2 regions of the Nonomuraea sp. NPDC001699 genome follow, and region 2 is predicted to be linked to the other one. Evidence: riboswitches for the same ligand, from Rfam matches in the RefSeq annotation. Region 2 holds a riboswitch; the other holds the start of a gene.
What was found. A riboswitch is a leader RNA that binds a small molecule or an ion and turns the genes downstream of it on or off. The one in region 2 is predicted to bind S-adenosylmethionine.
Positions count from the first base shown of each region.

Region 1 (3,396 bases), on a different contig from region 2:
AAGCCGCCCAACCGCTGAGCTCAGCGGCCGACCAGGTCCCGCAGGGCCTCGACCAGGCGGTCGACGTGCTCCTGCGTGCTGCCGATGCCGATGGAGGCGCGTACCGCGGAGGCGGTCCCGTCCTCGCAGCCGCCGTCCGAGGTGCCCAGCAGGTGCCGGACGAACGGGTGCGCGCAGAACTTCCCGTCACGCACGCCGATGCCGTACTCGCCGGACAGCGCCTCGGCCACCTCCCGGGCCGAGTAGCCGTCCACGACGAACGACACGATCCCCACCCGGGGGTGGTCCTCGCCCCACAGCGACAGCTCGCGCACCCCCTCGATCGACGACAGCCCGGTACGCAGCCGGGCGATCAGGCGCTCCTCCTCGCGCACCAGCTCCGTCCACCCGGTGGCGGTGAGCGCGTCGCAGGCGGCGGCCAGGGCGATGGCGCCGAGCACGTTGGGGGTGCCGGCCTCGTGGCGGGGCTCGGGGTCGTCGTGCCACTCGGTGGTCTCGCCGACCGAGCGCACCGCGCCGCCGCCCTTCAGGTACGGCTCGCCCTCGGCCAGCCAGTCACGGCGTCCGATCAGCACGCCGGCGCCGAAGGGCGCGTACAGCTTGTGGCCGGAGAAGGCCACGTAGTCCAGGTCGAGCGCGGTCAGGTTGAGCCTGCGGTGCGGGACGAGCTGGGCGGCGTCCACCAGGATGCGGGCGCCGTGCCGGTGGGCGATGTGGGCCAGGGCGGCGATGGGCCACAGTTCGCCGGTGACGTTGGAGGCGGCGGTGACCACGAGCAGCTTGGGGCCCTCGATCCCGGCCAGCGCCTCGTCGGCGGCGCGGACGGCCTCGCCGGGGAAGGCGGGCGGCGCCAGGCGCACGGACCGCGCCCAGGGCAGCAGCGAGGCGTGGTGCTCGGAGTCGAAGACGACGGCGGTCGCGTCCTCGGGCAGGCAGCGGGCCAGCAGATTGGTGGCGTCGGTGGTGTTGCGGGTGAAGATGACGGCGTCGTCGGCACGGGCGCCGACGAAGGCCCTGACCGTGTGGCGGGCCTGCTCGTACCGGGCGGTGGTGAGCTGGGAGGCGTAGCCCGCGCCGCGGTGGACGCTGGAGTAGGCCGGGAGCGCGGCGGCGACGGCGGCGCTGACCGGCTCAAGACAGGGGGCGCTGGCGGCGTAGTCGAGGTTGGCGTAGCTGACCAGGCGGCCGCCCTTGACCGGCACCTCCAGGTCGGCGCCGAGCACGGCGGGGATCGGCCGTCCGGAGGCGGCGACGGGGGCGGCGGGGGTCTCGGCGGCCTGGGCGGGCACGGAGTTGAAGATCGTCAAAGTGGACATGGCACGGCTCCTCACGGGGTCGGTCGGACCCCTGGGAACAGCCACGGAGCCCGCGCTTGCCCGCCACACCTCGTGACGGACCAGGTCTTCACCCGGGGCACCCCGCCGCGGACGCGAGGGTTGCCGGCCAGCTAGCCGGGGCTTGTCGCTGGCACTCATGACCTACGACGGCACTATAACCGACACCGGGGCACGATTCGCAAGCCCAGCAGGTCAACCCGTCTCATAAGATGAAATAGTGCGCTTTGATCCCTGGAATCCGGATTTCGTCGTCGACCCCTATCCGGCGTACGACGAGCTGAGGCGCGAGGCGCCCGTACGCTACTTCGAGCCGTCCAACCAGTGGCTGATCTCCCGGCACGCGGACGTGAACGCGCTGCTCAGAGACCGCCGGCTGGGCCGCGACTACACCCACGTCGCCACGCACGAGGAGTTCGGCCGGCAGCCCGAGCCGGAGTTCCAGGAAGCCTTCTGGCGCGTCAGCAGGAACGGCATGCTGGAGGTCGAGCCGCCGGACCACACGAGGCTGCGCCGGCTGGTGTCCAAGGCGTTCACGCCCCGCATGGTCGAGTCGCTGCGCCCGCGCGTCCGGGCCATCGCCGAGAGCCTGATCGACGCGTACGTCGAGAAGGGCGGCGGCGACCTGATCGCCGAGGTCGCCGAGCCGCTGCCGGTCACCGTCATCGCCGAGATGCTCGGCGTGCCCGAGCAGGACCGTCACCTGCTGCGCCCGTGGTCGGCCGACATGTGCGGCATGTACGAGCTCAACCCCAGCCTGGAGACCCAGCACCAGGCGGTGCGCGCGGCCGAGGAGTTCGAGTCCTACCTCAAGGACCTGGCCCGCGAACGCATCGCCAACCCCGGCGAGGACCTGGTCAGCGCCCTGGCCGCGATCCCCGAGCTGACCCTCGACGAGCTGGCCGGCACCTGCGTCCTGCTGCTGAACGCGGGCCACGAGGCCACGGTCAACGTCTCCGGCAACGGCTGGCGGGCCCTGCTGAAGAACCCCGGCGAGCTGGCCCGGCTGCGCGCCGACCGTTCGCTGCTGCCGACCGCCATCGAGGAGCTGCTGCGCTACGACACCCCGCTCCAGCTCTTCGAGCGCTGGGTGCTGGAGGACATCGAGGTCCACGGCGTGCGGATCCCGCGCGGCTCGGAGGTGGCCTGCCTGTTCGGCTCGGCCAACAGGGACCCCGAGGTGTTCGAGGACCCGGACCGGCTCGACCTGGGCCGCCCGGACAACCCGCACATCTCCTTCGGCGCGGGCATCCACTTCTGCCTGGGCGCGCCGCTGGCCAGGATCGAGCTGACGGAGTCGTTCACCGCGCTGCTGGACCGGGTCGGGACGATCGAGCTGCGCGCGGAGCCGGTCTACAAGCCCGGGTTCGTCATCCGCGGCCTGCGCTCGCTCGACCTCGACGTCACCGGCTCTGGCTGAGCCAGCCGAACCCGCCCAGCCCGGCCGGATCGATCAGCTCGGCCTCCTCCGACGCCCTCGACAGCGCCCGTACGTAGGCGCGCGGATCGGCGGCGGCGAGGTCGACCGGCGGCCGGGCGCCGGTGAGGCCCAGCGCCCGCAGCATGTCGCGCTGTGTGGACAAGGTTGTGGATATCGCGCCGGCCCGCCGCCCGGCCTCGGCGCACGCGTCGAGGGCGACGTGGGCGGTGATGTCGCAGGTCCCGTCGGGGACGGGGGCCACGACCGCGCCGCCGCGGTAACCGGTCAGCGTGCCACAGAGCGGTCGGTTATCCACAGGGTGTGCATAATCCACGGCTATCGCCCGGCCGTGGGTGAGACGTACCAGAACGGAGGCCCAGGCGTCGTCGCGGGGGCGGCCGATCTCGGCGCGGGTGCCCACGTGCGGCAGCGGCCACCAGCGTTCGAGCCATTCGCGGTCGGCGGGCCGCAGCGGGCCGCCGAGGCGCTCCTCGCCGGTCCTGGTGTTGACCATGACCAGACGGGGGCCGCCGGAGGTCTGCTCGGCCACGTCGAGCGGGATGTTGTCGAGCCACTCGTTGGCGACGGCCAGCCCGGTGATGCTGGAGGGCAGGCAGCGGCTCCACTCCACCTGCTCGGGCA
Region 1 is NZ_JBSFGF010000005.1:178,749-182,144, reverse strand. Features, by position in the region: gene ACWCSU_RS17465 (DoxX family protein) at 1-18, shown strand, start outside; gene ACWCSU_RS17460 (aminotransferase class V-fold PLP-dependent enzyme) at 21-1,316, opposite strand; SAM riboswitch class IV at 1,364-1,479, opposite strand; gene ACWCSU_RS17455 (cytochrome P450) at 1,555-2,754, shown strand; gene ACWCSU_RS17450 (SAM-dependent methyltransferase) at 2,738-3,396, opposite strand, start outside.
Region 1: linked by a shared signal. The riboswitch ahead of ACWCSU_RS17460 (aminotransferase class V-fold PLP-dependent enzyme) and the one ahead of thrC (threonine synthase) in region 2 are both predicted to bind S-adenosylmethionine.

Region 2 (3,396 bases):
CGCTCGGCGCGGAGCATCGCCGGGGTGAGCGTCAGGTGGTAGTCCTGGACCATCACGCGTGCGCCGTGCCCGGCCTCCTCGGCCAGCGCCAGCGCGAACGCGCCGTTGTAGTCGCGGTAGGACTCCCACTCGCGCCGGAACTTGGTGCCGAAGCTGGGGGAGTTGGGGATGTCGTACAGCAGGTGGTTGACGAACCACAGGGTCGAGTTGGCCACGGCGTTGTAGGCGCGGTGGAAGGTGGCCGCGGGGATGTCGAGCATCCGCAACGCGCCCGTGTCGTAGCCCGTCCGGTCGAGCCGGCCCCCCGGAGCCAGGCGTACGGCGCTGCGGTCGCCGTCGGACAGCGCGGCGCACACCCACAGCACGCCGTGCTCCTTGGCCACCCCCGACAGGCCCGAGACCAGGCCCCCACCACCGCGTTTCATGGTCAGCTCACCGTCGTCGTCGACGGTGAAGGAGACCGGCCCGCGGTTGGACGCCACGAGAACGCTGTTCATTTGGGCTCCCTTCGCCCATAGGATCCCAGCTATGGCGCTAGATGAGCTAACCGAGGAACTCGCCCGCTCGGCCGCGGCCGGAGACCATCGCGCGCTCGGCGAGCTCCTGGCCAGGATCGAGCCTGACGTGATGCGCCACTGCGCCCGGATCCTGCCCTATCACCAGGACGCGGAAGAAGCCTCGCAGGACACACTGCTGGCCGTGGCGCGCAACATCGGGCGGTTCGAGGGGCGGGCCAGGTTCAGCACCTGGCTGCACATCGTGACCGCCAACTGCGCGCGCACCACGTACCGGTCGCTGAAGCGCAGGGCCGCCGAGCAGACGTCGGAGGAACTGCCGATGCAGAAGCCGGACGCGCGGCGGGTCAGCGTGATCGCCGGCTCGCGGCTCGACCTGCTCGACGCGATGGAGGCGCTGGAGGCCGACAAGCCCGACCTGGCCCAGGCGCTGGTGCTGCGCGACATCGTCCAGCTCGACTACAACGAGGTGGCCGAGCAGCTCAACATCCCGCTCGGCACCGCCAAGTCCCGCATCCACCAGGCCCGCAAGTACGTGCAGGGAGTCCTCGGGGAGGACTATCGGTGAGACAAGCTTTCTCACCTTCTGAGATGGGTGGCCGTTTCGGCCACTTGAGAAGGTAGAGTCCCTTTCGACAACTGAATATTGCTCATCCAGAGGGGTGGAGGGACCGGCCCTGCGAAGCCCCGGCAACCCTCCCGGCTTGTACTCGCGACCTGGCGAGGCCGACCGGGACAAGGTGCCAATTCCGGTTCGCGGTCAAGGTGGCCGCGGGCGAAGATGAGGGAAGGCCTCGCTTCATGTCGCTCGACTTTGGTCCTGCCGTCGCTCTGTCCTGCCGCGAGTGCGGCACGCGCTACCCCCTGGGCCCCAGCTTCGCCTGCCTGGAGTGTTTCGGGCCGCTCGAAGCGGCCTACTCCTTCGGCCAGGTGACCCGCGCGGACATCGAGTCCGGCCCCGCCAACATCTGGCGCTACCGCTCCCTGCTTCCGGTCCCCGCCGACGTGGCGAGCAAGCCCAACATGAACCCGGGCTGGACGAAGCTGGTCAAGGCCGGCAACCTCGGCAAGGCGCTCGGCCTCCGGTCCCTGTTCGTGAAGGACGACTCGGGCAACCCCACCCACTCCTTCAAGGACCGCGTGGTCGCCATCGCCGTCGAGGCGGCCAGGAACTTCGGGTTCCACACGCTCTCCTGCTCCTCCACGGGCAACCTCGCCGGCGCGGTCACCGCCGCCGCCGCGCGGGCCGGCCTCGACGCGTGCGTGTTCATCCCGGCCGACCTCGAAGCGGCCAAGATCGCCATGGCCCGGGTGTTCGGCGGCCGGCTGGTCGGGATCGAGGGCACCTACGACGAGGTCAACCGGTTCTGTTCCGAGCTGATCGGCGACCCGCTGGGCGAGAGGTGGGGGTTCGTCAACGTCAACCTGCGGCCGTACTACGCCGAGGGGTCCAAGACGCTCGCGTACGAGATCGCCGAGCAGCTCGGCTGGCGGCTGCCGGAGCAGATCGTCATCCCCATCGCCTCGGGCTCCCAGCTCACGAAGATCGACAAGGGGTTCAAGGAGCTGATCGCGCTCGGGCTGGTCGAGGACACGCCGTACAAGGTGTTCGGGGCGCAGGCGGCCGGGTGCTCGCCGGTCTCGACGGCGTACAAGGCGGGGCACGACGTGGTCCAGCCGGTCAAGCCGGACACGATCGCCAAGTCGCTGGCCATCGGCAACCCCGCCGACGGGCCGTACGTGCTGGACATCGCCCGGCGTACCGGCGGGGGCGTCGAGGACGTCACCGACCCGGAGATCGTCGCCGCGATCAAGCTCCTGGCCTCCACCGAGGGCATCTTCGCCGAGACCGCGGGCGGCGTCACGGTGGGCGTGCTGAAGAAGCTCGTCGAGACGGGCAGGCTCGACCCCGAGGCCGAGACCGTGGTCCTGAACACCGGCGACGGCCTCAAGACGCTCGACGCGATCAGCGACGACGCGCGGCCCACCGCCGTGATCCGGCCCTCTCTCGACGCGTTCCGCGCGACTGTCTGACAATCCAGGAAAGGCAACAAAAACCATGAGCGTTTCTGTGCGGATTCCCACCATTCTGCGCACTTACACCGGGGGTAACGCCGAAGTGAGTGGCGAAGGGGCGACTCTTCGTGACGTTCTCGCCAAGCTCGACTCCGACTACCCGGGGATCGGCGCGAGAATTCTGGATGAATCGGGCAAGATTCGTCGTTTTGTCAACGTTTACGTTGGCGAAGAGGATGTCCGTTTCGTCGAAGGCTTGGACACTCCCGCCCCCGAAGGCACGCAGATCTCCATCATCCCCGCCGTCGCGGGCGGCTGACCGCCGGACCCCCGACTCTTGAAGGCGCCCCTTGTGGGCGCCTTCTTGTTTTAGAACCCAATTCAACTCGAACGACTCAGCCTTCGATGAAATTAGCGGTTTGTCGATTGACTCTGTTGCCAAACCCCTTGCCACAGGTATGGTCGAGGGCGATCGTATGGCTGATTTTCCCAAAAGTCAGGCGATTACAGGTCTCGCGGAGGAATGGGCGAGATCTGCGAGCCCAGTAAGAGGAGTCGGAAGTGGCGCAGGGCACCGTCAAGTGGTTCAACGCGGACAAGGGCTACGGCTTCATCGCGGTAGACGGTGGTAAGGATGTATTCGTCCATTACTCAGCGATCATGATGGACGGGTACCGATCTCTCGAACAGGGTCAGCGCGTCGAGTTCGAGATCACGCAGGGCCAGAAGGGGCCGCAGGCGGAGTCCGTCCGCGCGGTCTGACCCACCGTCGCCGGTGTGAACCGGGCGGCACGCGCGGCAGCGCAGTCCGCGTGAGCCCGCCACTGTTTCCTCCGTCGGCTTCGCACGGCGGGCCGCACCTCCT
Region 2 is NZ_JBSFGF010000045.1:30,015-33,410, forward strand. Features, by position in the region: gene ACWCSU_RS50980 (alpha,alpha-trehalose-phosphate synthase (UDP-forming)) at 1-497, opposite strand, end outside; gene ACWCSU_RS50985 (RNA polymerase sigma factor) at 529-1,083, shown strand; SAM riboswitch class I at 1,163-1,303, shown strand; gene thrC (threonine synthase) at 1,317-2,549, shown strand; gene ACWCSU_RS50995 (MoaD/ThiS family protein) at 2,575-2,850, shown strand; gene ACWCSU_RS51000 (cold-shock protein) at 3,093-3,293, shown strand.